DNA from 3 places in the Micromonospora sp. DT227 genome. Region 1 is predicted to be linked to each of the others. Evidence: riboswitches for the same ligand, from Rfam matches in the RefSeq annotation. Region 1 holds a riboswitch; each other region holds the start of a gene.
The links. Region 1 has a riboswitch for cobalamin ahead of ACLQ2W_RS03790 (ABC transporter substrate-binding protein). Riboswitches for the same ligand answer to the same signal wherever they lie in the genome.
Positions count from the first base shown of each region.

Region 2: linked by a shared signal. The riboswitch ahead of bluB (5,6-dimethylbenzimidazole synthase) and the one ahead of ACLQ2W_RS03790 (ABC transporter substrate-binding protein) in region 1 are both predicted to bind cobalamin.
Region 3: linked by a shared signal. The riboswitch ahead of ACLQ2W_RS13610 (ribonucleoside-diphosphate reductase subunit alpha) and the one ahead of ACLQ2W_RS03790 (ABC transporter substrate-binding protein) in region 1 are both predicted to bind cobalamin.

Region 1 covers NZ_JBNCLA010000001.1:762,237-771,704, reverse strand. Annotated here, with positions in the region: gene ACLQ2W_RS03810 (ABC transporter permease) at 1-387, shown strand, start outside; gene ACLQ2W_RS03805 (VOC family protein) at 483-1,241, shown strand; gene ACLQ2W_RS03800 (ABC transporter ATP-binding protein) at 1,386-2,162, opposite strand; gene ACLQ2W_RS03795 (FecCD family ABC transporter permease) at 2,278-3,366, opposite strand; gene ACLQ2W_RS03790 (ABC transporter substrate-binding protein) at 3,435-4,367, opposite strand; cobalamin riboswitch at 4,451-4,620, opposite strand; partial or broken gene ACLQ2W_RS03785 (M14 family metallopeptidase) at 4,691-6,001, opposite strand; gene ACLQ2W_RS03780 (C39 family peptidase) at 6,208-7,548, shown strand; gene ACLQ2W_RS03775 (DUF4229 domain-containing protein) at 7,608-7,886, opposite strand; gene ACLQ2W_RS03770 (hypothetical protein) at 7,914-8,375, opposite strand; gene mqnE (aminofutalosine synthase MqnE) at 8,383-9,468, opposite strand, start outside.
Region 2 covers NZ_JBNCLA010000011.1:137,610-147,077, reverse strand. Annotated here, with positions in the region: gene ACLQ2W_RS29420 (cobyrinate a,c-diamide synthase) at 1-630, opposite strand, end outside; gene cobO (cob(I)yrinic acid a,c-diamide adenosyltransferase) at 627-1,238, opposite strand; gene ACLQ2W_RS29410 (VWA domain-containing protein) at 1,320-3,599, opposite strand; gene cobN (cobaltochelatase subunit CobN) at 3,596-7,264, opposite strand; cobalamin riboswitch at 7,585-7,714, opposite strand; gene bluB (5,6-dimethylbenzimidazole synthase) at 7,978-8,619, opposite strand; cobalamin riboswitch at 8,654-8,856, opposite strand; gene ACLQ2W_RS29395 (Ig-like domain-containing protein) at 9,192-9,468, opposite strand, start outside.
Region 3 covers NZ_JBNCLA010000003.1:285,244-294,711, forward strand. Annotated here, with positions in the region: gene ACLQ2W_RS13580 (carboxyl transferase domain-containing protein) at 1-697, shown strand, start outside; gene ACLQ2W_RS13585 (SCO5389 family protein) at 845-1,237, shown strand; gene ACLQ2W_RS13590 (TetR/AcrR family transcriptional regulator) at 1,307-1,888, opposite strand; gene ACLQ2W_RS13595 (hypothetical protein) at 1,958-2,971, shown strand; gene ACLQ2W_RS13600 (cytochrome P450) at 3,039-4,262, shown strand; gene ACLQ2W_RS13605 (alpha/beta hydrolase family protein) at 4,353-5,549, shown strand; cobalamin riboswitch at 5,663-5,872, shown strand; gene ACLQ2W_RS13610 (ribonucleoside-diphosphate reductase subunit alpha) at 5,994-8,375, shown strand; gene ACLQ2W_RS13615 (ribonucleotide-diphosphate reductase subunit beta) at 8,381-9,394, shown strand; gene ACLQ2W_RS13620 (hypothetical protein) at 9,403-9,468, opposite strand, start outside.

The DNA.
Region 1 (9,468 bases):
GCGGTGGCCACCGCGGCGCGGGTCACCGTGGCGCAGTTCCTGATCGGGCTCGCCGCGGTCGCCGTGATCTCGGTGCCGTTCACGCTGCTCGGCCTCGCGATCGGCTACTCGTTGCCGAGCAAGGCGGCGATCGTGGTGGCGCAGGTGCTCTTCTTCCCGCTGGCGTTCGGCGGTGGCCTGCTCTCCGCGCCGGACCAGGCCCCCGGTTTCGTCCGGGCGGTCGCCCCCTACCTGCCGACCCGGGGCGCGGTGGAGTTGATGTGGGCGGCGGTCACCGACTGGCGGCCCGACCCCCGGGCGCTGGTGATGCTGGTGGTCTGGGTGGTGGCGCTGGCCGCGGTCGCCGGCTGGGCGTACCGGCGGGACGAGGGGCGCCGCTTCCGCTGACGTTTTGTCCGGTTCCGGCCCGGCGGCCGGTCCGGTGGTGCCACGATGCCGGCAGGGCGGGCCAGCGGGACCGCCCCCGGCGGAAGGGGTCCCCCGTGAACGGCGTCGAGCCCGGCACACCCTGCTGGACCGACCTGGCCACCCCCGGACTGGACGACGCGAGACGGTTCTACCCGCAACTGTTCGGTTGGACCGGGCGGATCTCCACCGTGCCGGACGCCGGCGGCTACACCGTCTTCCTCAAGGACGGCAAGGCCGTCGCCGGGGTCGGCCCGCCGGCCACCCCGGACCAGGTGCCGGTCTGGTCGACGTACGTGGCCACGGACGACGCCGACCTGGTCGCCACCCGGGTCGCGGCGGCCGGCGGGCAGGTGGTCGTCGCCCCGTTCGACGTCGCCGCGCAGGGCCGGATGGCGGTGCTCGCCGACCCGGCCGGCGCGGTGTTCAGCGTCTGGCAGCCGATGGCGATGCGCGGCGCGGAGTTGTTCAACGCGCCCGGCGCGATGTGCTGGAACGAGCTGGTCACCCCCGATCCGGAGGGAGCCCGGGAGTTCTACGCGCTGGTCTTCGGCTGGCATCCCGAGGAACGGTCGACCGGGCCGGCCCCCTACATCGGATGGCGCTGCGGTGCCCGCATCGTCGCCGGCATGCTGCCGGCGGCCGAGCCGCTCCCCGCCGACCTGCCGGCGTACTGGACGGTCTACTTCGGGGTGGAGGACACCGACGCCACCGCGGCCCGCGCCGCCGAACTGGGCGGCACCATCCTCGTCCCGCCCCGGGACAACCCGGCCGGTCGCTCCGCCGCCCTCCGCGACCCCCACGGCGCGCTCTTCTCCATCTCCACCCTCCGCTGACCCGCACCACGCCGCGCCGCACCACGCCAATCCGCGCCGCGCCGCGCCGCGCCCGCACAGTTTCACGGAAAGCGTGGCTATTCGGCCGCGAATAGCCACGCTTTCCGTGAATCAGCAGGGGCGGGGTGGGGAGAGTGGGGCGGGTCAGTGGGGGCGGACGGGGACCACCAGGGGGCCGTGGTCGCCGGGGATGACCCGGACGTGGGCGCGGTAGTGGCGGGCGAGCAGGTCCTCGGTGAGCACCTCGGCGGGTGGGCCGGCGGCGGCCACCCGGCCCTCGGCGAGCAGCACCAGACGGTCGGCGTACTCGCCGGCGATGGAGAGGTCGTGCATGGTGGCGAGCACGGTCAGGTCGTGCTCGCGGCGGAGCTGGTCGACCAGTTCCAGCACCTCCTGCTGGTGCCCGATGTCCAACGCGCTGGTCGGCTCGTCGAGCAGCAGCAGGGTGGCGCCCTGGGCCAACGCCCGGGCCAGGAAGACCCGCTGCCGCTCGCCGCCGGAGAGCGTGGCCAGCTCGCGGCTGCCGAACCCGGCCAGGTCGAGCCGGTCCAGCACCTGGCGCACGGCGGCCAGGTCGGCGGCGGACTCCCGACCCAGCGGCGGCATGTGGGGCGTGCGCCCGAGCAACACGTAGTCGACGACCGCCATGCCGGCCGGCACCGCCGGTGACTGCGCCACGGTGGCCACCACCCGGGCCCGGTCGCGGCGGCGCAGCGCGCGGATCGGCGTACCGAAGAGGGAGACGGCGTCCGGCGCGGGCAGCAGGCCGCCGACGGCGCGCAGCAGCGTCGACTTGCCGGCGCCGTTGGGGCCGATGACGGTGACCCACTCGCCCACCGCGACGGTCAGGTCGACGCCGGCCAGGACCGGACTGCCGCCCAACTCGACCCGCAGGTCCCGGACCTCGACCGCGGCGGTCACGCTGGCCTCCCGGCGTGCGACTGCGGGGCTCGCAAACCCGGCTCACTCCTCGCGCTCACGCTGGTCCCCGGGGCGTGCGACTGCGGGGCTCGCAGACCCGGCTCACTCCTCGCGCTCACGCGCGCACCCCGCGGGCGGTGCGCAGGATCAGGACGAAGAACGGGCCGCCGAGCAGCGCGGTCACCACGCCGATGGGGATCTCGGCGGGTGCCGCGGCGGTCCGCGCGACCACGTCGGTCAGCGCCAGGAACGCGCCGCCGAAGAGCATCGACAGCGGCAGGATCACCCGATGGCTGGAGCCGGCGAGCAGCCGGACGGTGTGCGGCACGATGATGCCGACGAAGCCGATCAGGCCGGAGGCGGAGACCGCGGCGGCGGTGCCCAGCGAGGCGGCGGCGATCAGCAGGTAGCGGGACCGCTGCGGGTGCAGCCCGAGGCTGGTGGCCTCGTCGTCGCCGAGGGCGAGCACGTCCAGCTCCCGCCGGTGCGCCAGCACCACCACGGCGGTGAGCAGGAAGTACGGCAGGACCAGCAGCACGTCGTGCCAGCCAGCGGTGGAGAGCCGCCCGAGCAGCCAGGAGTACACCTGCTGGAGGCTGTCCGAGTGCGCTTGCAGCAGGTAGGTCTGCCCGGCGGCGAGGAACGCCGACACGGCCACCCCGGCCAGGATCAGTGTGGCCGGGGAGCGGTCCCGGCCGCCGGCGGCACCGAGCAGGTACGTCATCGCCACCGCGCCGAGCGAGCCGACGAACGCGGCGAGCGGGACGGTGACCGGCAGGCCGGTGAGCGCCCCGCCGGCCCCGGCGCCGAGCACGATCGCCGCGGTGACCGCGAGCCCGGCCCCGGCGGCCACGCCGAGCAGGTACGGGTCGGCCAGCGGGTTGCGGAAGACGCCCTGGTAGCAGCCGCCGGCCAGGGCGAGCAGCGCGCCGACGAGCAGACCGAGCACGACCCGGGGCAGGCGCAGCTCGGTGACGATGGCGACCTCCTGCTCGGTGAGGCCGCTGTCCAGGTGCACGCCGGGCAGCAGGTTGAGCAGTTCCGCCGCGACGCTGGCGGGCGGCAGGCTGACCGGGCCGAACGAGACGCCGGCCACCAGCGCGACGAGCACCGCCACCAGGCCGGCGAGCAGCCAGCGGGTGCGCAGCCCGGCCGGCCGGGCCGGAGCGTCGGCGTGTGCCGCGCCCCGGCGGGGGCGCGGCAGCCGGCCGGCCGGCCGGGACGCGTCGGGCGTCCCGGCCGGCACGGGGTCCGCCGGTCGTACGGCCACGGTCAGGCCGGAACCTTGGCGGTGGCGTCGACGATCGCCTTCAGCAGGTCGACGACGCGCGGGCCCCAACGCGAGGCGATGTCGTCGTCAAGCGCCACGACCTGGTTGTTCTTGACCGCGGTGAGGCCGGCCCACCCGCTGCGCGCCTTGACCGTGTCGGCGCTCTGCTGGCAGCACTTGGTGTCGGCCAGGAAGACGAAGTCGGGGTTCGCCTTGACGATGACCTCCTGGGAGAGCTGCGGGTAGCCGCCGCTCTTGCCGCCGGCGTCGGCCGGGTCGGCGATGTTCTCCAGCCCGGCGAGCGCGTAGATGGTGCCGATGAACGTCTTGCTGGTCGCGGTGTACAGCTCCGGGCCCAGCTCGTGGTAGTAGGTCAGCTTCTCGGCGCGCTTGGGCAGGTCCTTGGTGAGCGCGGTGATGTCGTCCTTCATCTTCCGCACCACGGCGTCCGCCTCGGCCGGGTGGCCGGTGAGCTTGCCCAGGTCGGTGAGCTGCCGGTACGTGTCGTCGAGCGTGGTCGCGGCCGGGGTGAGCAGGACCGGGATCTTCAGCGCGACGAGCTGGCTGGCGATCTTGTTGGTGTCATTGGTGATCACCACCAGGTCGGGGCTCTTCGCGGCGATCGCCTCGGCGTTCGGCTGGTAGCCGGAGAGGTCGGTCTTCGGCGCGTCCGCCGGGTAGTTCGACTGGTCGTCGACGGCGGCGACCTGCTTGCCGGCGCCGATGGCGAAGAGCATCTCGGTCGAGGTCGGCGACAGCGAGACGATCTTCTCGGGGCGCTTCTCCAGCGTCAGGTTGCCCACGCTGGCGGGGAACGAGCCGCCGGACGCGCCGGGGGCGGGGGCGTCGGTCGAGGTCTTCTCGGCACAGCCGCCGAGCAGCAGCACGCCGGCCGCGAGCGCGGTGGCGAAGAGCCGAGGGGTACGTCGGGTCACAGGTCCTCCTGTCGGTCGAGGAGCGTGGTGCTTCGCCGACAGGCTGGAAGGGCCCCGTCCGCGAGGCGCCCTTCCTCGAAGGCGCGTGTCGCGACCGGGCCGCAGGCGACCTGGCTCGTCCCACGTCCGTCGGCGCCGGCGGGAGGCCGACGCCGACCGTACGGGGCATCACAGTTGCGGGACAGCGCCGGTTTCGCACCGGCTTCGCTGTGGCACGGTCGGTGACACCGTAGCGCACGACCAGCGGAGATCACCCGGACGGGCGGGGTGGGCGGGGACCCCGGTGGGGGTGGAGCCGGGGTCCCCGCCGCCGGGTGAGGTCAGCAGTACTGGCTTTGCTTGCCGATCGCCCGGTACGGGCAGTCGGCGTACTCGGAGAGCGTCAGCACGGCGTCCCGGTTGCGCGAGGTCTGCGCCGGGATCACCTCGTCGGGCGGGTAGAAGCCGCCGCCGGAGGCCGAGCCGGGGTACATCTCGAACGTGTACGCCCAGATCTTGTGGGCGCCCCACATCCAGTCGATGCTGGTGCCGTCCGCGATGTAGAGGTCGCTGGACTGCTCCGGGGTGTAGCCGTTGCTGGCCGCCATCTGCTGGCCGATGGTGGCGAACGTGTTGTACTGGTCGGCGGTCATCCCGGTGGCGGTGTTGCTGTACGTGTAGCCGTACGGCCAGAGCACCAGCTGGGAATAGGTGTGGAAGTCGATGTTCGCCTTGATCTGCTGCACCCCGCCGACGACCCGGCTGTTGACGAAGTTGCGCAGCGCGGCGGTCTCCGGGGCGGAGAAGGCGGACGGGCCGCGGTAGGTGTCCGACGACTTCGTGCCGGACGAGCCGCCGCAGCAGCCCCACTGGTAGCTCCAGTTGCGGTTCAGGTCGGTGCCGACGTACGTGGAGCCGCTGTTGGGCTGCCGGTTCTTCCGCCAGGAGCGGTAGGAGCCGGTGGCGATGTCGTACTCGCTGCCGTCCGGGTTGACGGTGGGCACGATCCAGATCTCCCGGGAGTTCACGATGCCTGTGATCCGGGAGTCGGTGCCGTAGTTGTCGGTGAACAGGTTGAGCAGGTAGATCGCCATCTCGACGGTCAGGTGCTCGCGGGCGTGCTGCTGGGCGTTGAACAGGATCTCCGGTTCGCTCTCGTCGGTGCCGACGTTGTCGGAGATCTTCACGGCCATCAGGTCCCGGCCCTGGTAGGACGTGCCGATGCTGAGCTTGCGGGCGATGCTCGGGTGGTCGGCGACCACCTGGTTCACCACCGCGGTCAGCTCGGCGTAGTCGTGGTAGTTCGAGTCGGCGGGCGGGAACGCGTACGCGGTCGCGCCGCCGGCCGGCGCCGGGGCGACGTCCTTCTCCAGCCGGAAGCCGAGCCGGGTGATCGCGTTCGCCTCGGCGGTGGTGGCCGTGACGTGCAGCACGCCGTGTTCGGAGTAGTCGATGGCGGCGCCGGTGCGGGCGACCGCGGTGCGGTCGGCGACGGTGCGTGGGCCGAGCACCCGGTAGGCGACGGCGGCCGACTCGCCGGCCCGGTCCGGGTCGGGGCGGGCGGCGGCCGGCCCGGCGGCGGCGGTGACCAGGATCAGGCCGACGGCGGCGACGAACGCGAGCCGGCGGCGCAGCGGGGACGTGCGGAGGGCCATGGACAACCTCCTCGGGGTACGGGGAGATCCCGTTGTCCGCACACTCCACCAGCAGTCACATGGTCATATCAACATCCGTCGTTGTCATGAACCATCCCGACCTGATCCTCACGTCGGCAATGATTTTCCATGGCTGAACATCTGGCGAAACTTCCCGCCAAGGACGACAGTGAACGGCAACGATGCCGTTTCCCCGTGGAGCTGCCATGTTCGGAAGACCCCTGCGCACGGTCGCCCTCGCCGGCCTGACCGCGCTCACCCTGCTCGGCACCACCGCACCCGCCCAGGCCAACGGCCCCCGGCCGGGCGTCACCCACGACGAACAGATCACCTTCCAGGAGTTCTCCCGCTACCCCGACTGGCGTACCGGCACGCACCAGGGCACCCGCGCCGTGCCCGGCCGCCAGCCGGCGCTCACCATCGCCCGGCCCGCCGGCACCACCGACTTCACCGACGAACACACCGGCGCCACCCGCACCTGGGAGTACGCCACCTGGACCTCACCCGAGCGGCGGATCGGGTTCGACGCCACCGAGCTCGTCGCGTCCTGGAACGCCAGCACCCCCGCCGGCACCTGGATCCAGGTCGAGCTGCACGGCACCTACAACACCGGGGCCCAGACCCCGTGGTACGTGATGGGCCGCTGGGCCTCCGGCGACCAGGACATCAAGCGGGCCACGCTGGACGGTCAGGGTGACCCCTGGTCGAGCATCTGGACCGACACGTTCGCCGTCGACGACGCCTCGGCCGGGGTGCTGCTGCGCTCGTACCAGCTCCGGCTGACGCTCTACCGCGCGCCCGGACAGGCCGCCGCGCCGCAGGTCCGGATGGTCGGCGCGATGGCCTCGAAGGTGCCGGACCGGTTCACCGTCACGCCGAGCCGGGGCGGCATCGCCTGGGGCACCGAGCTGGCCGTGCCCCGCTACTCGCAGAACGTCCACATCGGCGAGTACCCGGAGTACGACGGCGGCGGCGAGGCGTGGTGCTCGCCCACCTCCACCGAGATGGTGGTCGAGTACTGGGGACGCAAGCCCTCGGCCGAGGACACCGCCTGGGTCGACCCCGCCTACGCCGACCCGACCGTCGACCACGCCGCCCGGATGACCTACGACCACGAGTACGACGGCGCCGGCAACTGGCCGTTCAACACCGCGTACGCCGCCGGCTTCCCCGGCCTGGAGGCGCGCGTCACCCGCCTGCACTCGCTGGACGAGGCGGAACGGTTCATCAAGGCCGGCATCCCGGTGGTCACGTCGCAGTCGTTCCTGGCCGAGGAGCTGGACGGGGCGAACTACGGCACCTCCGGGCACCTGTTCGTGATCGTCGGCTTCACCGCCGACGGCGACGTGATCGTCAACGACCCGGCGTCGTCCTCGAACGAGGCGGTGCGCAACGTCTACAAGCGCGAGCAGTTCGAGCAGATCTGGCAGCGCACCAAGCGCTACCGGGCCAACGGCACCGTCGCCTCCGGCTCCGGCGGCATCGCGTACCTGATCAAGCCGCTGAACCGCCCCTGGCCCACCGTCCCAGGCTCCACCAACTGGTGAGCTGGAAGGAGGGGCCCCTTCTTAACGCCTGGCGTCGAGAAGGGGCCCCTTCTCACCACTCAGCCTCGGGGCTCGCCCGGTGCGTCGGTGGGCTGGTCGTCGCCGGCCAGGGCGGAGCGCAGCCGGTCCTTCTCGGCGCGGCGGCGCTCCGCCGCGTCGGCCATCTCCCCGGCCATCTCGTCCCGCCACCCCTTCAGCAGGAAGAACGACAGCGTGGCGGAGAAGACCAACGCCAGCATCAGCCGCAGGAACATGTTCATCTCGACGAACCAGAGGGCCGCCAGCACCGCGACGAACAGCCCGATCCGGCCCAGCGTGTACTTGACCGCCGCGCTCATGCCCGCATTCCCACTCTCTCCGCCACCTCAGCCCGTCCGCCGGGCCAGCCAGTGCACGCCATGAAACCAGATCACCGCGTAGACCACGGTGAAAACCGCCGCGGCCAGCGCGCCGGTGAACAGCGCCGGCAGCCCCGCGGCCAGCCCGGCCGCCAGCAACCCGGCCAGCACGCCGACCCCGAGCCCGACCAGCGCCGCCAGCACCCGGGCGGCACCGAACTCCCAGGCCCGGAAGTCGTCCCAGAACAGCCAGAGCGGCAGGATCACCGCCAGCCAGCCGTTGGTCCCCCCGAACCCGCCGGCGCCGAGGGCGGCGAACGCCCACTCGAAGAGCAGCAACGCCAGCACGCCGATGACCAGGCCGGCGAGCGTCACGCCGAGCAGGTCACCGAGCGTCAGGATGCGTCCCTCGGCGTCCCGCCGAGGAAAACCGCGCTGCTGCTCCCCGGTGCTCGTCGCCGGGTCAGGCCCAGACCTGCCGGTGCTCATCGCCGGGTCAGGCCCAGACCTGCTGCGGCTCGGAACGGCGCTCGGCCATCGACGGCGCGGCAGCGTACTCACGGACGGTCTCGTAGCGGGTGTTCCGCTCCACCGGGCGGAAGCCGGCGTCCCAGATCAGGTGGAGCAGGTCGTCCCGGTGCATGGTGTTCGGCGTGCCGTACGAGTCGGCGTCGTGCGTGATCTTGTATTCCACCACCGAGCCGTCCAGGTCGTCCACGCCGAAGTTCAGCGAGAGCTGGGCCACCGAGAGCCCGTGCATGACCCAGAAGCACTTCACGTGCGGGACGTTGTCGAACAGCAGGCGGGAGACCGCGAACGTCTTGAGCGACTCGGCCGGGGAGGCCATCGTGGTGCGGGCCTGGATCCGGTTACGGACCTTGCCGTCCGCCGAGTCGACGAAGTCGTGCTGGTAGCGCAGCGGGATGAAGACCTGGAAGCCCCCGGTCTCGTCCTGCAGCTCACGCAGCCGCAGCACGTGGTCGACCCGGTGCCGGGGCTCCTCGATGTGGCCGTAGAGCATGGTCGACGGCGTCTTCATGCCCTTCGAGTGGGCCAACCGGTGGATCCGCGACCAGTCCTCCCAGTGGCAGGCGTGGTCGACGATGTGCTGCCGGATCTCCCAGTCGAAGATCTCCGCGCCGCCGCCGGTCAGCGACTCCAGCCCGGCGTCCATCAACTCGTCGAGGATCGCGTCGGCGGTCAGCCCGCTGATCTTCTCGAACCACTGCACCTCGGTCGCGGTGAACGCCTTGAGGTTGACCTTCGGCAGCGCGGCCTTCAGCTCACGCAGCACCTTGGGGTAGTAGCGCCAGGGCAGCGTCGGGTGCAGGCCGTTGACGATGTGCAGCTCGGTGAGCTGCTCGTCCTCCATCTCCTTGGCCTTGCGGACCGCCTCGTCGATCCGCATCGTGTAGGCGTCCTTCTCGCCCGGCTTGCGCTGGAACGAGCAGTACGCGCACGACGCGGAACAGACGTTGGTCAGGTTGAGGTGCCGGTTGACGTTGAACATCACCCGGTCGCCGTTGAGCTCCGTACGCCTGTGGTGGGCCAGCCGGCCCAACCAGGTCAGGTCGTCGCTCGC
Region 2 (9,468 bases), on a different contig from region 1:
CGCCCGCTCGGTGACCGGGACGAGCCCCAGGTGCCGGGCCGGGGCGGCCACCTCGACGGCCCGGGTGACCGCCCCGAGCACCGGCACGCCCACCTCGGCGAGCGCGTCGCGCAGCAGCGTCTCGTGCCGGGGCGAACCGACCCGGTTGAGGATCACCCCGCCGATGCGCACCGTCGGGTCGAAGGCGGCCATGCCGAGGGTGAGCGCGGCGGCCGACCGACCCTGCGCGGTGGTGTCGAGCACCAGCAGCACCGGCGCGTCGATCAGCCGGGCGACGTGCGCGGTGGAGGCGAAGTCGCCCCGGCCCACGGCGCCGTCGTGCAGGCCCATCACGCCCTCGACCACGGCGACGTCGGCGGGCGTGGGGACGCTCGCGCCGTGCCGCAGCAGCGGGGCGATCCGGTCCGCGCCGACCAGGAAGGGGTCGAGGTTACGGCCGGCCCGGCCGGCGGCGAGCGCGTGGTAGCCGGGGTCGATGTAGTCCGGACCGACCTTGTGCGGGCTGACCGTCAGGCCACGGCGGCGCAGCGCGGCGAGCAGCCCGGTGGCCACCGTGGTCTTGCCGTGCCCGCTGGCCGACGCGGCCACCACCAGCCGGGGCAGCGCCCAGGGCGTCGTCGGGCCGGTCACCACTCGATACCCTTCTGGCCCTTCTGACCGGCGTCCATCGGGTGCTTGACCTTTGTCAACTCGGCGACCAGGTCGGCCGCCTCCACCAGCCGTGGGTCGGCGTCCCGTCCGGTGATCACCACGTGCTGGAAGCCGGGCCGGTCGGCGAGGGTGGCGACCACCTCGTCGACGTCCACCCAGCCCCACTTCATCGGGTAGGTGAACTCGTCCAGCACGTACAGCCCGTACCGCTGGGCGGCCAGGTCGCGCTGGATCTGCCGCCAGCCCTCCAGCGCGTCGGCGGCGTGGTCGGCCGCACCGCCGCGCTGGATCCAGGACCAGCCCTCGCCCATCTTGTGCCAGACCACAGGCGCGCCCTGACCGGTGCGCTCGTGCACCTCGCCGAGCGCCCGGAAGGCGTTCTCCTCGCCGACCCGCCACTTGGCGCTCTTGACGAACTGGAACACCCCGATCGGCAGGCCGGCGGTCCAGGCCCGCAGCGCCAACCCGAACGCGGCGGTCGACTTCCCCTTCATCTGTCCGGTGTGGACGAGCAGCAGCTGCCGGTGCCGCCGCTGCCGGGTCGTCAGGCCGTCGTCGGGCACCGTGCTCGGCTTCCCCTGTGGCATCAGCGATCTCTCCTCGTCGTCATCCCCGCGAGCACTCCCGCGATCTTGCGGTTTCGGTCCGCCATGTGTGCGCTTCGTCCGCTATGCCGGGGCAGCAAGTGCAAGATCGCGGGCGAGCGGGTGGGTGAGGGCGTTCAGCAGGTGGTGCGGGGCACTGAGCTGGGTGGCCAGGCGGCGGGCCAGGTGTAGGCGGACGGGGCCCGATTCGCAGTCGACGACCACACAGGGGGCGCCGGTGGCGGCAAGGAGCGTCGCCGCCGTGGCCGCCCGCTCCAACGGGCGCCGGCCCGCGGTGGCCCGACCGTCGGTGACGATGAGCACCAGGGGGCGGCGTTTCGGGTCGCGCAGCCGTTCCCGGCGCAGCAGGTCGGCCGCCGCGAGCAGGCCCTCGGCCAGCGGGGTACGCCCACCGGTGGACATCTCGGCCAGCCGGATCGAGGCGGTCAGCACCGACGAGGTGGCCGGCAGCAGGGTGCGAGCCCGGTCGCCCCGGAAGGCGATCACCGCCACCTTGTCCCGCCGCTGGTACGCGTCGGTGAGCAGGGCGAGCACGGCGTCCTTGACCGCCGTCATCCGCTCGCGAGCGCCCATCGACCCGCTGGCGTCCACCACGAACAGCACCAGGTTGCCCTCGCGTCCCTCGCGGACCGCCTCGCGCACGTCGTCCGGGCGCAGCCGCAGCGGACCGGTGAGCCGACCCCGGGCCGCCTGGTGCGGCGCGCCCGCGCGGACCGTGGCCGGCAGGTGCAGCGCGGTCACCCGACCGGCCGGCACCCGGGCGCCCGTGGTGCGGCCCCGCCCGGTGCGGGCGCGGGATCGCCGACCGGGCACCCCGTCCCCCACCCCGGGCGCGGTGAGCAGCCGCGCCTTCAGCCCACCCCGGGGTACGGCCACCGACTGACCGGCGGCGGCGTCGCCCGGACGCGGCCGGTCACGACGCTCGTCGTCGTCGCCAGGCCCGCCGCCGTCGGCCCACCCGGGCCGGCCGTCCGCCGGCCGTCCGGCGGGACCGTGCGACCTGTCCCCGGCGAACGACTCTCCGTCGGGTCCGCCTCGGTCGGCGTCGGGTCCACGACGCTCGGCGTCGACGGTGTCGCGCCCGCCGGAACCGTGCCGCCCCGGGCCGGCCCCGTCGGGACCACGACCGTCCCCGGCCGCCGGGTCTCCGCCGCGCCCGTCCGGGCCGCCCCCGCCGAAGCCGGGCCCGTCCCCCGCCGCCCCACCAGGACCGCCGGGACCGCCGGAACCGCCCGGACCGCCCGGACCGCCGGAACCGCCCGGACCGCCGCCCCGCGGGCCGTCGCCGTCGCCGTCGCCGTCGCCGCCGTCGTCCGGGTCATCGGGGTGCTCGTCCTGGGCGCGCTGCAACGCCTCGTCGAGGCGCTTGTCGTCCAGACCGGGAGTGTCGAACGGGTCGCGGCGACGCCGGTGCGGCAGGGCCAGCCGGGCGGCCACCCGGACGTCGTCGACGGTCACCCGGTCCCGCCCGTGCCAGGCGGCGTGCGCCATCGCGGTACGGGCGGTGACGATGTCGGCGCGCATCCCGTCCACGTCGAACGTGGCGCAGACCTCGGCGATCTGGCGCAGCGAGGAGTCCGGCAGTCGCACCCGGGCGAGCCGTTGCCGGGCGGCGGCCACCTGTCGGGCGGTCCGCGCATCGGCCTCGGCCCAGCGGGCGGCGAAGCCGGCCGGGTCGGCGTCGGCGGCCAGCCGGCGACGGACCACCTCGACGCGGACCGCCGGGTCCCGGCTGGCGCCCACCTCGACGGTGAGCCCGAACCGGTCGAGGAGCTGCGGGCGCAGCTCACCCTCCTCCGGGTTCATCGTGCCGACCAGCAGGAACCGGGCCGCGTGGCTGACCGAGACGCCCTCCCGCTCGACGTGGTTGCGACCCATCGCGGCGGCGTCGAGCAGCAGGTCAACCAGGTGGTCGTGCAGCAGGTTCACCTCGTCGACGTAGAGCACGCCGCGGTGCGCGGCGGCCAGCAGGCCCGGTTCGAAGGCGCGTACCCCCTCGCCGAGGGCCCGCTCCAGGTCCAGCGAGCCGACCACCCGGTCCTCGGCGGCGCCGACCGGCAGCTCGACCAGCCGGGCCGGCGCGGTCTCGGCGGCGGCGCCGGCGGGGTGCGGACCGTCCGGGCAGGCCGGGTCGGGCGCGGCCGGATCGCACCCGAACCGGCAGCCCGCCAGCCGCCGCACCGGTGGCAGCAGCGCGGCGAGGGCCCGTACCGCGGTGGACTTGGCGGTGCCCTTCTCGCCCCGCACCAGCACCCCGCCGATCGCCGGGGAGACGGCGTTGAGCAGCAGCGCCAGCCGCATGTCGGCCATGCCGAGCACAGCGCTGAACGGGAAGGTGCTCATGCGCGTTCCTCCAGGTCACCCTCGCTGGCGAGGTACGTGTCGCGGAGCCGGTCCAGGGTGGCCGGCTCCGGTTCGGCCCACAGCCCCCGGTCGGCGGCCTCCAGCAGCCGCTCGGTGATGCCGCGCAACGCCCACGGGTTGGACCGCTCCAGGAAGTCACGGGTGGTGTCGTCGAAGACGTAGGCGGCGGCCAGGTGCTCGTACATCCAGTCGTCGACCACCCCGGCGGTGGCGTCGTAGCCGAACAGGTAGTCCACGGTGGCGGCCAGCTCGAACGCGCCCTTGTAGCCGTGCCGGCGCATCGCGGCGATCCACTTCGGGTTGACCACCCGGGCCCGGAACACCCGCCGGGTCTCCTCGCCCAGCGTCCGGGTGCGCACGTCGTGCGGCATCGCCGAGTCACCCACGTACGCCTCCGGCGAGGCGCCGGTCAGATGGCGGACCATCGCCACCATCCCGCCGTGGTACTGGAAGTAGTCGTCGGAGTCGACGATGTCGTGCTCGCGGGTGTCCTGGTTCTTCACGGCCACCGCGATCCGGGCGAACGAGCGTTCCATGTCGGCACGCGCCTCCCGCCCGTCGAGACCCCGGCCGTAGGCGTAGCCACCCCAGACCGCGTACACCTCGGCGAGGTCGGCGTCACTGCGCCAGGTTCGGGCGTCGATCAGCGGCAGCAGTCCCGCGCCGTACGCGCCCGGTTTGGAGCCGAAGATCCGGGCGGTGGCCCGCCGCTCGTCGCCGTGCTCGGCCAGGTCGGCGGCGACGTGCGCGCGGACGAAGTTCTCCGCGTCCGGTTCGTCCAGCGCGGCCACAAGCCGGACGGCGTCGTCGAGCAGCGCCACCACGTGCGGGAACGCGTCGCGGAAGAACCCGGAGATGCGGACCGTGACGTCGACGCGGGGCCGGCCCAGTTCCGCGGTCGGCACCACCTCGACACCGGTGACCCGCCGCGACCGGTCGTCCCACACGGGTCGGCAGCCGAGCAGGGCCAGCACCTCGGCGATGTCGTCGCCCTGGGTCCGCATGGCGCTGGTGCCCCAGACGGACAACCCCACCGACCGGGGGTACGCGCCGGTGTCGGCGAGGTGCCGCGCGAGCAGCGAGTCGGCCAGCGCCGTGCCGACGTCCCAGGCGTTGCGGCTGGGAATGGCCTTGGGATCGACCGAGTAGAAGTTGCGACCGGTGGGCAGCACGTTGACCAGCCCCCGGGTGGGAGAGCCGGACGGGCCGGGCGGCACGAACCGGCCGTCCAGGGCGCCGAGGGTGTTGGTCAGCTCGTCGGTGGTCCGCGCCAGGCGGGGCACCACCTCGGTGGCGGCGAAGCGGAGCACCGCGGCGGCGTCCGGGACGGCCCGGCCGGTCACCTCCGCGACCACCGCCTCGACCGCGTCGGCGTCCCAGCCGAGGGTCTCCATGCCGACCACCAGCCGGCGCGCCAGCGCCTCGATCAGGTCGACGGCGTCGGCGGCGGTGACCGACGGCCCGTCCACGACCTCGGTCAGCGCGGCCGGCAGGGCCATCCGCCGCCCCGGCGACGCGAGCAGCGCCTGCTCGTCGAGACCGTACGCGCCGGCGAGCGCCTGCCGCAGGCCGGGCAGGGCACGGGCGCCGCCCCAGACCTGCGGGGCGCGTAGCACCGCGAGGACCAGGTTGACCCGCGGTTCGTCGGTGGGGGCGGCGGCGAGGACGTGCAGCCCGTCGCGGATCTGCACGTCCTTGACCTCACAGAGGTAGCCGTCGAGGTGCAGCACGAAGTCGTCGAAGTCGTCGGCGTCGGGCATCGCCTCGGCGTGCAGGTCGTGGTGCAGTTCGGCGGCGCAGACCAGGTCCCAGATCTGCGCCCGCACGGTCGGCGCCTTGGCCGGGTCGAGGGCCTGCACGGTGGCGTACTCGTCGAGCAGTTGCTCCAGTCTGGCCAGGTCCCCGTAGGTCTCGGCGCGGGCCATCGGCGGCACCAGGTGGTCGACCACGACGGCGTGGGCACGCCGTTTGGCCTGGGTGCCCTCACCGGGATCGTTGACGATGAACGGATAGACCAGCGGCAGGTCGCCCAGCACCGCGTCGGGGGCGCAGTCGGCGGCCAGGCCGAGGCCCTTGCCGGGCAGCCACTCCAGGGTGCCGTGCTTGCCCAGGTGCACCACGGCGTCCGCGCCGAACCCACCGTCGGCGACCGGCGCGGCGAGCCAGCGGTACGCGGCCAGGTAGTGGTGGCTGGGCGGCAGGTCCGGGTCGTGGTAGATGGCGATCGGGTTCTCCCCGAAGCCGCGCGGCGGCTGGATCAGCAGCACCACGTTGCCGAAGCGCAGGCCGGCCAGGACGATGTCCCCACCCTCGGTGTACAGCTCGCCGGGCGGCTCACCCCAGTGCTCCCGCATCCGCTCGCGCAGCGCGGCGGGCAGCTCGTCGAACCACCGCCGGTACGTACGCCCCGGTATCCGGGCCTCGGCGGCGCGCTGCTGCTCCGGGGTGAGCCACTCCACGTCGTGGCCGCCCGCGGCGATCAACGCGTGGATCAGGGCGTCGCCGTCGTCGGGTGGCGGGGCGTCACCCAGGTGGTAGCCGGCGTCGGCCATCGCCGCGAACAGCCGGACGGCGGAGGCCGGGGTGTCCAGACCGACCGCGTTGCCGACCCGGGAATGCTTGGTCGGGTACGAGCTGAGCACCACCGCGACGCGCTTGTCGGCGGCGGGCACGTGCCGTAGCCGGGCGTGGCGGACCGCGATGCCGGCCACCCGGGCGGCCCGGTCGGGGTCGGCGGCGTAGACCGAGAGCCCGTCGGCGTCGATCCGCTTGAACGAGAACGGCACGGTGATGATCCGGCCGTCGAACTCGGGGATGGCGACCTGCATGGCGGCGTCCAGCGGGGACAGTCCGGCGTCGCTGCCGGCCCACTGCTCGCGGGTGCTGGTGAGGCAGAGGGCCTGGATCACCGGCACGTCCAGCGCCGCGAGGGCGCCGACGTCCCAGGCGTCCTCGTCGCCGCCGCCGGAGGCGTCAGCGGCCACCGCTCCGCCGGCGGCGAGCACGGTGACCAGCAGCGCGTCGCACCGGCCGAAGAGACCGAGCGGACCGGCGCCGGCGGTCAACCCCCGCAACGAGCCGCAGAAGATCGGCAGCGGGTTCCCGCCGGCGGCCCGTACCGCGTCGGCGAGCACGTCGACGAAGCCGGTGTTGCCGGCCAGCGCGTGCGCCCGGTAGAAGACGATCCCCACGGTGGGCCGGCCGGGGACGATCTCCGGATCGCCGTGCACGCCGTAGGCCGGGGTGGGCGCGGGCGGGTCGAAGCCCTCGCCGGTGAGCAGCACCCGGTCGGACAGGAACCGGGCCAGCCGGCTCAGGTTCGCCGGGCCGCCCTCGACCAGGTACGCGAGCGCCTGGGTGACCACACCGGACGGCACGGTGGAGACCGCCATCAGCTCCGCGTCGGGCAGCGCCTCACCGCCGAGCACCACCGTGGGGACGCCGCTGGCCAGCACGGCGGCCAGCCCGTCCGGCCAGGTCTGCCGGCCGCCGAGCAGGCGTACGACGGCGAGGTCGACGCCGTCGACGAGCGCGGGCACCGCGTCGGCGGCGACCCGCGCGGGGTTGGCGAGCCGGTAGTCGGCGTCGCTGGCGCGGGCGGCCAGCAGGTCGGTGTCGGCGGTGGACAGCAACAGGATGCGCACGAGAAACTCCGGAGAGTGACACCCGGGGTCGCGCGGAGGCGACCGGGGCGAAGTGGGATGGGAGCGGCGTCAGCGGGTGCGGCGACCCGCGGCGCGACTCACCGAGACGCGGGTCGGGGAGCGGTCAACGCTGGCGGCACGCGCCCCGGCCGAGGGGGTCCACGGTCCCGGGTGCGCCGGCACGACCGGCGGCATGGCAGGCAACGGGTGCGGCGGAGCGTCCACCGTGCGGATCATGACGATGTTCGTCGATGAAAGAGATGCCGTGCGTCATCGGGTCCTCCTCGGGTGTCCACGCCCTGGGGTACGTCCGACGGCCGAAGTATCCTGGCTCCCGGATCAACGCTCACCCCCGGCCTTCCAACCGCGCACGCACGGTCGTGGCTCGCAAGGGGGGATCACTCCCCGGTGACAGTGGCGGGACCGCGCCGGAATCGCACCGGCTTCCTTCACTGCCGTCAGGCCGCGAATGCTGCCACACCTCACGACCTGCGGTCAACGCCACTCCACCACGGGCAACCGTCGCCCGGACCATCGAGACCGGCCGATCAGTCCCCCAGCCGCCCCGCCGGGGTCACGACCCTCCGGACCGGCGCTCCGCCGGCGCCCGGGCCGTCTCGATCGCACAGCCCCGAACACGCCGCTGACCGAGAGCGATCAGGTAGCGCGGGTAGGGGCAGTCCGGCGCTGCCCCTACCCATGCGGCAGAGACGTCACCTCGTGGCGGACGCGGGGTTCCAGCGGTCGTGGTGGATCGCCGCGGACAGGGGGCGCCGGTGGCGCCAGCCGTGTCGTTCGAGATCGGGCACCGCTTCGAGGTGGGTGACGGGGCCGAGGCAGAGCCAGGCGACGGGTCGGATGCCGGCCGGGATGGCGAGCAACCGCTGGAGGAACTGCTCGCGATAGAACGACACCCAGCCGAGGCCGAGGTCTTCGGCGGTGGCGGCCAGCCAGAGGTTCTGGATGGCCAGACAGGTCGAATACAGGCCGGTGTCGGAGATGGCGTGGCGACCCAGGACCGCTGGGCCGCCACGGTCGGGGTCGTAGGTCACCACGATCGACAGTGTCGACTCCAGGATGCCGTCGATCTTGATGCCGGAGAATCGTCGAGCGTCCTGGACGCCGAGGGTGGCGGCGAACGTGTCGCGCTCGGCACGGACATGCCGATGGAACGCTTCGCGCAGGCCCCGGTCACGGATCACGATGAAGTCCCAGGGCTGGGACAGCCCGACACTGGGTGCGGCGTGCGCCGCCGCAAGGACACGGTCGAGTACGCCAGGGGCGAGGGGCTCGCCACTGAACTGGCCACGGACGTCGCGGCGACGGTGGATCACGTCGTAGATGTCGCTGATCATGGGCAGGCTCCCGCTGCGCTCATGCCCCACCCGGTGGGGCCGATGACGCGAGGCCGGTCTTCGGACTCCCAGATCAACACCGGTCCGCCCGCCTTCCCAGCCGGTTCGGCCAGTGACTGCGCACACGTGCGCGTGGGCGGCAGCTCCCTGGTTACCGCGGCGGGCCCGTGCCGGAGTCACACCGGCTTCCCGATTCTCCCCACCACCGGGTGGGGCACCTCGCAACAGTTCGTGCCGCTCGGCACAATACCCCACTGTCCGAAACCGACCCTGCGGCCCGCCACCCATGCGGGAGTGCCGAGACCACTGCGCCGATCGGCGTGCCAGGGCCGGCTCGAATGAGCGCGCCGTCGAGGACGGCGATGATTGTCGGACGCTCGTACTCCGTCATCGCCGGCACCCGGCGGTCGACTCCATGGCCAGGTCCACCCCTGTCCGCCACACGGTCACCGGACTGGCCGGCCGCGAAGGAGCCCACCTCTTCGTCGCGACAGGCCCGGGCTGCGCCCAGGTTGACGAATGCCACCATGGTTCCGGCCAACCGGGGAACCTCAGGCTTATCTCTCCACCGGTCACCGGCGCAGGTGGCCGATGCCGTGCTGGTCGAGCCAGGTGACCGTCCGCAGCACGAACGTCGGCGCCGCCGAGCCGGCGCTGACGTCGGTGGCGACCAGCGGTACCTGGGCGGCGACCGGGAGCAGGGTGGACTGCCAGCAGGCCGGCGTGGCGCAGGCCGAGCGGTCGTCGACGCGCCAGGCGGCGGCCACGTTGCGGCCGTCCGGGTCGGCCGGGCGGTATTCCAGCCACCGGCGCAGGTCGTTGCCGCCGTCGATCCCGGCGGCGAGGACC
Region 3 (9,468 bases), on a different contig from region 1:
CGGCATCCCGGTCTGCCTGCTCGGCATCGAGTCCCGGTCGGTGCCCCGGCACGGCTTCCCACCCACCGACGGCCCGGACACCTACACCGCCGGCACGCTGTTCCCCCGGTCGTCGAAGAAGGCCGCGCGGGCGATCAACGCGGCCAGCGGCAACCGGCCCCTCGTCGTGCTGGCCAACCTGTCCGGCTTCGACGGCTCGCCGGAGTCGATGCGCAAGCTGCAACTGGAGTACGGCGCGGAGATCGGCCGGGCGATCGTGAACTTCCGCGGCCCGATCGTGTTCTGCGTGATCTCGCGCTACCACGGCGGCGCGTTCGTGGTGTTCTCCAAGGCGCTCAACCCGGCCATGACGGTGCTGGCGATCGAGGGCTCGTTCGCCTCGGTGCTCGGTGGCGCGCCGGCCGCCGCCGTGGTCTTCGCCGGCGAGGTCGCCGCGCGCACCGCCGCCGATCCCCGGGTACGCGAGTTGGAGCGCCGGGTCGGGGCCGCCACCGGCACCGAGCGCGCGACGCTCACCGGGGAGCTGGACGAGCTGCGGTCGTCGGTGCGGGCCGAGAAGCTGGGCGAGGTGGCCACCGAGTTCGACCGGGTGCACAGCATCCAGCGTGCCGTCGAGGTCGGTTCGGTGGACGCGGTGATCCGCGCCGCCGAGCTGCGGCCCCGGATCATCGAGGCGATCGAGGCGCGTCTGGGCTGACCCCAGGACGCGTCGACGGCGGCGGACGGGCTTCGGGCCCGTCCGCCGCTTCGCGTGTGGCGGTGCTTGACCGGGCCGAACCGGCCGTGATGTGCTCACCACGTCAGCTTGATGGAAACGGTTGTCGTTTCCGGAAGTGGAGGAGACATGTCGCTCACCGTTCCGCCCGCCCTGCTCCGCGCCGCCGAGGCCGGTCCCGTGTCCGAGGAGGCGTTCGTCGCCTGCGTCCGCGACTCCCTGCCGTACGCCTGGGAGACCGTCAGCCGGGTGGTCGCCGACCTGGCGACGTCCGACGCCGACTTCACCGACAACGTCGTGCCGCCGCCGGGCGAGACCGAGCGCGGGCAACTGCTGCGCGCGCTCGCCAGCGACGCGATCCGCGCCGGCCTGGAGCGTCACTTCGGGGTGCGGCTGGCGTTCCAGAACTGTCACCGGGTGGCCGCGTTCCGGCCGTCCGCCGCCGGCTCCGAGGCGTACCGCCGGTTCACCTCCAGCCGGGGCCAACTGCTGAACCAGTCCCCGACGCTGCGCAACTGCTGAGCCACGCGCCACGCGGCGGGCCGGCGTGCCCCGCCGGCCCGCCGCCGGCCCGGTGGGGTCGGCGCCGGGTCAGCCGTGGCCGCGCACCAGCGGCAGGAACACCTCGTCCACGATCTCGACAAGCACCTCGTCGGGGACCGAGGGGATGCCGCGCATCGCGTACTCGGCGCGGAGCAGCATCATCGGCGCCGTCGCCACCCGGGGCCGGGCGGCCGCCGCCGGCGCCTCGCCCCGGGCCGCGGCCCGTTCCAGCATCCCGAGCCACGCGCGGTCCATGGTGTCCGCCCCGGACCGCTCCCGCATCAGGGTGAGCAGCTCCGGGTCGTCGGCCGCGGCGGCGAGCAGGCCACGCAGGATCGTCCCGTGCGGCGAGGACCACGTCTCGTTGGCCCGCCGGAGCATCTCGAGCGCGTCGCCGCGCAACGTTCCGGTGTCCGGGTTCGGCATGGCGGCGTCGGACAGGTGGCGGTACGCCGCGATGCCCAGCGCCGCCCGGTGCGGCCACCGGCGGTAGATGGCGTTCTTGTTGGTGCCGGCGCGGGCGGCGACCCGGTCCATCGTCATCCCCGAGTATCCGGATTCGCGCAGTTCCGCCGCGGCGGCGTGCAGGATCGCCCGTTCCAGTTCCTCGCCCCGGCGCCTCGTGCCCATGGCTTGCAGGGTACTCGACGTACCCTGTAGGGTACGCGGCGTACCTTACCGAACGGGGAGGAACGCGAGATGCGCGTCTTCGGCATGAACTACGACACCGGCTTCGTGAGCGCCGGGTCCACCACCCACGAACCCTTCGACCCGGAGACCGTACGGCGCGACCTGCGGGTCATCCGCGACGAGCTGCACTGCGACGCGGTGCGGATCACCGGCGGCGTCCAGGACCGGCTGGAGCTGACCGCGCGCCTGGCGGCCGAGACGGGGCTGGAGGTGTGGTACTGCCCGTTCACCAACGGCCTGGACCGCGCCGGGCTCATGGCGTTCCTGCTCGACGGCGCCGAACGGGCCGAGCGGCTGCGACGCGAGGGCGCCACGGTCGTCTACCTCACCGGCTCCGAGATCTCCATGTTCACCGAGGGCTTCCTGCCCGGCCGCGACCTGACCGAGCGCCTGGCGCTGTTCACCGATCCGATGCGGATGCGGGAGGCGGTCCCGGTCGCGCGGGCCGCGGTGCGCGACTTCTTCGCCGACGCGCTTCCCGCGGTGCGCGAGCGGTTCGGTGGCCCGGTCGGATACGCCTCGATCCCCCTCGAAGGCGTCGACTGGACCCCGTTCGACATCATCGCCAGCGACGCCGGCTACCGCGACGCCACGAACGCGGCGGCGTTTCCGCAGAGCCTCGCGGCGGCGGTGGGCCAGGGCAAGCCGTACGCCGCCACGGAGTTCGGCTGCTGCACGTATCGGGGCGCCGCCGACGTCGCGGGCGCGACGGAACCGGTGACCTACGACGAGCACGGCCGGGCGGCGAAGCTCACCGCGACGCTGGAGCGCGACGAGGAGGGCCAGGCCCGCTACCTCGTCGACCTGCTGCGCGACTACGAGGCGGGCGGGGTGGAGGCGGCGTTCGTCTACACGTTCGCGAACCGGCACCTGCCCACCACCGAGGACCCGGAGCACGACTACGACCTGGCGGCCCGGGGCATCGTGCGCGTGCTGCCGGACGGCTCGTGGACACCCAAGGCCGCCTTCCACGCCCTCGCCGAGTACGGCCACGCCCGCGCGTCGAGCCGGTCGGCCGGCTAGGCGTCCGGCCCGCCGCCGTCCCGACGGCGGGGCCCCGCCGCCGGGACGGAACTGGCACTGTGGACGGATGACGGACATCGACGCCCGCCGGCCCCATCCCTTCTACCAGGACGCCGACGGCGTCAACCGGCCGCCCGGCCCGCACAAGCACCCCGACTACGCCCGGTTCGCGGCCGGCTCTCCGGTGGTGCCCATCGTCCGCCGGGTCGGCGGCGAACCGGTTCCGGCGCTGCTGATCTGCCGGTACGCCGACGTGCGCGAGGTGCTGCGCCGGCAGGACGTCTTCTCCCGGGCCGCCGCCGCGTACGCCGACGAGGTCGACGTGTCCGGCACCATGCTCGGCATGGACGGGGCCGAGCACGCCCGGGTGCGCGGCACCGTGAAGGACGCGTTCACCCGGCCGGCCGTCGACGGGCTGCGCGACGCGGTCCGCACCGCGGCCGAGGAGCGGCTCAGCGCGATGGTGGGCCGGGGCGCTCCGGCGGACCTGGTCCGCGACTTCGCCGTCCCGTTCGCGCTGGACGTGATCTGCGACCTGCTCGGCCTGCCGGCCGACGACCGGATGCGGTTCCGCCGGTGGGGCGACATGTTCCTCGGCGCCGGCGACCTGAGCCGCGAGGAGGCGGCCCGGTCCGCCGAGGAGATGGGCGGCTACCTGTGGGAGCAGCTCGAACAGCGACGCGACCGACCCGGCGACGACCTGCTCGGCCGGATCGCGACCGCCGCCGCCGACCAGCCGGTGGACGTCCAGATCAAGCTGCCGATCTCACTCGTGGTGGGTGGCTGGGAGACCACGGCCAGCTCGATCGCCACGTTCGTCCACGTGCTCCAGACCGAGCCGTACGGGCCGGCCGGCACCGGATGGGCGTACCTTCTCGCGCACCCCGAGCGGCTGGACGGCGCGGTCGCCGAACTGGAGCGGCTGCACTCCACCGCGAACGGCGACGAGATGCCGCGGCGGGTGATGGCGGACGTGACGCTGCCCAGCGGCGCCCGACTGGCGGCGGGCGACATCGTGGTCCCCTCGCACGACGCCGCCAACCGCGACCCGGCGGTGTTCCCGGACCCGGAACGGATGGACTTCGACCGCGCGCCCACGCCGCACCTGTCCTTCGGCCACGGCGCGCACTACTGCATCGGGGCCCACCTGGGCGCGCTGGAGGTCCGCACCGCACTCGGCCTGCTGCTGCGGGAGCTGCCCGGCCTGCGCCTCGCGGTGCCGCCGGACGAGGTGCCGTGGAAGCCGGGCCACGCCATCCTCGGCCCGGTCGCGCTGCCGGTCACCTGGTAGGCGCGGCACCCGGCCGTGGACCGGGCACGCGCTTGCATCTATACACTCGGTATATATACTGAGTGAATAAGCTGCCGAGGAGGATCACTGATGACCGAGACATCCGTCCCCGAACACGGCATGACCCGCCGCACCCTGGTCCGGGCCGCGTTGGCGGTGGGAGCCGGCGCGTCGATCGGCGTCGCCGGCCGCACGACGGCGGCCACGGCCCAACCGGGGCCGGCCCGGCTCACACTGCCCACACCGACCGGACCCCACCCGGTCGGCACCGTTGCGCTGCACCTGGTCGACCGGTCACAACCGGACCCCCTCGCCGGGCCGGGACGGTATCGGGAGCTGATGGTCAACGTCTGGTATCCGGCCCGGGACGTGTGGCGGCACCCCCGCGCCGAGTGGATGACCGCCGCGTCGCTACGTGCGCTACTGGAGTCCACCGGGTTCGATCCCGACGCGGTGCGGGCGCCGCTGACCGCCGGCCACGAGGGCGCGCCGGTGCGACGCGCCGCCCGTCGGCTGCCGGTGGTGGTCTACTCGCACGGCGCGGGCAGCCATCGATCGGACACCACCATCGTGGTCCAGGAACTCGCCAGCCACGGATACGCGGTGGTCACGGTGGACCACACGTACGACGGGCCCAGCGAGTTCCCGGACGGCCGGGTGACCGTCCGGGAGGACGACTACGACGCGACGCCCTGGACCTACACCCGCGACGTGCGGTTCGTGCTGGACCAGATCGCCGTCCTCGCCGCCGGCGGCAACCCGGACGTCGACCGTCGGCCGCTCCCGACCGGGCTGTGCACGGCGCTGGACCCGCACCGGATCGGCATGTTCGGTTGGTCGAAGGGGGGGACCGCGACCGCGCTCACCATGGGCACCGACCAGCGGGTACGCGCCGGGCTGAGCTTCGACGGCCCGATGCTGTCCCAGCCGCGGCCCACCGACCTGGACCGGCCGTTCATGCTGATGACGGCGGAGTACACCCGCGTCACGGAGCCCGCCGTCGCCGAGTTCTGGTCGCACCTGCACGGCTGGCGGCTCAACGTCCAGGCTGCCGGCGCGCTCCACCAGTCGTACGGCGACAACCAGTGGCTGGTGCCGCAACTGGCCCGGGTGATCGGGATGAGCGACGAGGAGCTCACCGGCTGGATCGGCACCCTCGACCCCGCCCGCGCGGTACGCATCCAACAGGCGTACCCGTTGGCCTTCTTCGACAGGCACCTGCGGCACCGGGGTCACCTGCTGCGCGGCCCGAGCCGCTCCTTCCCCGAGGTGTCGTTCGTGGCCTGAGCCGATCGGCGGGCGGCGGTGTCAAGCGGGGCCCCCTCCTCTACCGGAGGCGTTAACAAGGGGCCCCGCCTTCACCTCCCATCTGGTGTTGCCTACCGGCCATCACCGCCATATATGGTGTCCCCGCAGCTGGTTCGGCCGCGCCTGACAGGCGCGGCCGAGGCAAGAGGGAACCCGGTGGAAGTCCGGGACTGCCCCGCAGCGGTGAGTGGGAACGACCGCCGTCATCAGCACTGGGCCACCGGCCTGGGAAGCGACGGCCAGTAGGCGACCTTCGTGTCACGCCCGCGAGTCCGAAGACCTGCCAGCGCGCCGTGCGCTGCCGCGCGCGGCGGTCGAAGGTCGCGCGGGACGACCGACGCCAGCAACCGGGCCGGCCTGCGTGCCGTGCCCGTTGGCGTTCTCCCGCCGGCCGAGACCATCGGTGACAGCGAGGGAGAGGTCATGACGGTCGTGCAGGAGAGTCAGCGGTCCGGTGCCACCGGGCCGGAGCAGCGCCGGCTGGCGATGCGGGTCCGCAAGCGGGACGGCGACACCGAGCCGGTCGACGTCAACCGGATCGTCCGGGCGGTCGAGCGCTGGGTCGCCGACCTGGACGAGGTCGATCCGCTGCGGGTCGCCACCCGGACCATCAGCGGGCTCTACGACGGGGCGAGCACCGCGGAGCTGGACCGGTTGTCGATCCAGACCGCGGCGGAGCTGATCGGCGAGGAGCCGCAATATTCCCGGTTGGCGGCCCGGCTGCTGGCCGCGTACGTGGACGAGGAGGTCCGTGGGCAACAGGTGACGCGCTTCAGCGAGTCGATCGGGTACGCGCACGGGCTGGGGCTGATCGGTGACGACACCGCCGCGTTCGTGGCCCGCCACGCCGACGAGCTGGACGACGCCGTGGACCCGGCCGGTGACCTGCGGTTCGAGTACTTCGGACTGCGTACGGTGGCGGACCGTTACCTGCTGCGGCACCCGGAGTCGCGGCTGGTGGTGGAGACGCCGCAGTACTGGCTGCTGCGGGTGGCCTGCGGGCTGTCGCACGCCCCGGCCGAGGCGGTCGGTCTCTACCGGCTGATGTCCAGCCTGGCCTACCTGCCCAGCTCCCCCACGCTGTTCAACTCGGGCACCCGGCACACCCAGATGTCGTCGTGCTTCCTGGTGGACTCGCCCCGCGACGAGCTGGACTCCATCTACGAGCGTTACCACCAGGTGGCGAAGCTGTCGAAGTTCTCCGGCGGCATCGGCATCTCCTGGTCCCGGGTGCGCGGCCGGGGCGCGCTGATCCGGGGCACGAACGGGCGGTCGAACGGCATCGTGCCGTTCCTCAAGACGCTCGACGCCGGGGTGGCGGCGGTGAACCAGGGCGGCCGGCGCAAGGGCGCGGCCTGCGTCTACCTGGAGCCGTGGCACCCGGACGTGGAGGAGTTCCTGGAGCTGCGGGACAACACCGGCGAGGAGTCCCGGCGCACCCACAACCTCAACCTGGCCAACTGGATCCCGGACGAGTTCATGCGCCGGGTCGAGGCGGACGAGGACTGGTCGCTGATCGACCCGTCCGACGCGCCGGAGCTGCCCGACCTGTACGGCGAGGCGTTCGACGCCGCGTACCGGGCGGCCGAGAAGAAGGCGGTCCGCACGGTCCGGGCCCGTGACCTGTACGGGCGGATGATGCGCACGCTCGCGCAGACCGGCAACGGGTGGATGACGTTCAAGGACGCCGCGAACCGGCTGTCCAACCAGACCGGCGAGCCGGGCAACGTGATTCACCTGTCCAACCTGTGCACCGAGATCCTGGAGGTCAACGACGACGCCGAGACCGCGGTGTGCAACCTCGGTTCGGTGAACCTCGGCGCGCACGTCACCGCCGACGGGGTCGACTGGGAGAAGCTGCGGGCCACCGTGCGCACCGCGGTGGTGTTCCTGGACCGGGTGATCGACATCAACTACTACCCGGCCGCGCAGGCGGCGGCGTCGAATCCGCGCTGGCGGCCGGTCGGGCTCGGGCTGATGGGCCTCCAGGACGCGTTGTTCACGCTGCGCCTGCCGTTCGACTCACCGGCGGCGCGGGAGCTGTCCACCCGGGTGCAGGAGGAGATCCTGCTGACCGCGCTGGAGACCTCCGCCGGGCTGGCCGAACGGTTCGGGCCGCATCCGGCGTACCCGCGGACCCGGGCCGCGAAGGGTGACCTGCACCCGGACCTGTGGGGCGCGACGCCGACCCAGGTCGACAGGTGGGCGGCGCTGCGGGCGCGGATCGCCGCGTACGGGCTGCGCAACTCGCTGCTGGTGGCCATCGCGCCGACGGCCACCATCGCCTCGATCGCCGGCTGCTACGAGTGCGTCGAGCCACAGGTGTCGAACCTGTTCAAGCGGGAGACCATGTCCGGCGAGTTCCTCCAGGTCAACACGTACCTGGTGCGGGAGCTGAAGGCGCGCGGGCTGTGGACGCCGCAGGTCCGCGACCGGATCAAGCGGGCCGAGGGCTCGGTGCAGGGCGTCGCCGAGCTGCCCGCCGAGGTGCGGGAGCTGTTCCGGACCGCGTGGGAGCTGCCGCAGCGGGCGCTGATCGACCTGGCCGCCGCGCGGGCGCCCTACGTGGACCAGTCGCAGTCGCTGAACCTGTTCCTGAGCGCGCCGACCATCGGCAAGCTCTCCTCGATGTACCGGTACGCCTGGCGGTCCGGGCTGAAGACCACCTACTACCTGCGGTCGCGTCCGGCGACCCGGATCCAGCAGGCCACCGTGGCCCCGGTGCTCGCCCCGGTGCCCGCCCGCGACGACGAGGCGCTCGCCTGTTCCCTGGAGAACCCCGAGAGCTGCGAGGCCTGCCAGTGACCACGATGCCCGAGACCCGCCCGATGCTGCTCGACCCGGGCATGGACCTGACCCTGCGGCCGATGCGCTACCCGCACTTCTTCGACCGGTTCCGCGACGCCATCCGCAACACCTGGACCGTCGAGGAGGTGGACCTGCACGCCGACCTGGCCGACCTGGAGCGGCTCTCGCCGGCCGAGCGGCACCTGGTGTCCCGGCTGGTCGCGTTCTTCGCCACCGGCGACACCATCGTCGCCAACAACCTGGTGCTCAACCTCTACCAGCACGTCAACTCGCCGGAGGGGCGGCTCTACCTGTCCCGCCAGCTCTTCGAGGAGGCGGTGCACGTCCAGTTCTACCTCAACCTGCTGGACACGTACGTGCCGGACGAGCGGGAGCGGTTCGCCGCGTTCGCGGCGGTGGAGAACATCCCGTCGATCGCCCGCAAGGCGGAGTTCTGCTTCCGCTGGATCGACTCGATCCACGAGCTGCGGGAGCTGCGCACCCGGTCCGACCGGCGGGCGTTCCTGCTCAACCTCATCTGCTTCGCCGCGTGCATCGAGGGGCTGTTCTTCTACGGCGCGTTCGCCTACGTCTACTTCCTGCGGTCCCGGGGGCTGCTCAACGGGTTGGCCTCCGGCACCAACTGGGTGTTCCGGGACGAGTCGATGCACATGGCGTTCGCGTTCGACGTGGTGGAGACCGTCCGCGCCGAGGAGCCGGAGCTGTTCGACGCCGAGCTGGAACGGCAGGTCCGGGACATGCTCGCCGAGGCGGTCGAGTGCGAGGCGCAGTTCGCCGAGGACCTGCTCGACCAGGGCGTCTCCGGGATGTCGCCGGCCGACATGCGCGAATACCTGCAACACGTGGCGGACCGGCGGCTGGCGGCGCTGGGCCTCGCGCCGATGTACGGCAGCGGCAACCCGTTCGCGTTCATGGAGTTGCAGGACGTGCAGGAGCTGTCGAACTTCTTCGAGCGGCGGGTGTCGGCGTACCAGGTCGGGGTGACCGGCACCGTCACGTTCGACGACGACTTCTGAGCGGACGCTCACAGCCGTTCGAAGCTCTCCACACCGGCGAGCTTGAGCACCTCGGTCCGGGTGGCCGGGCACTC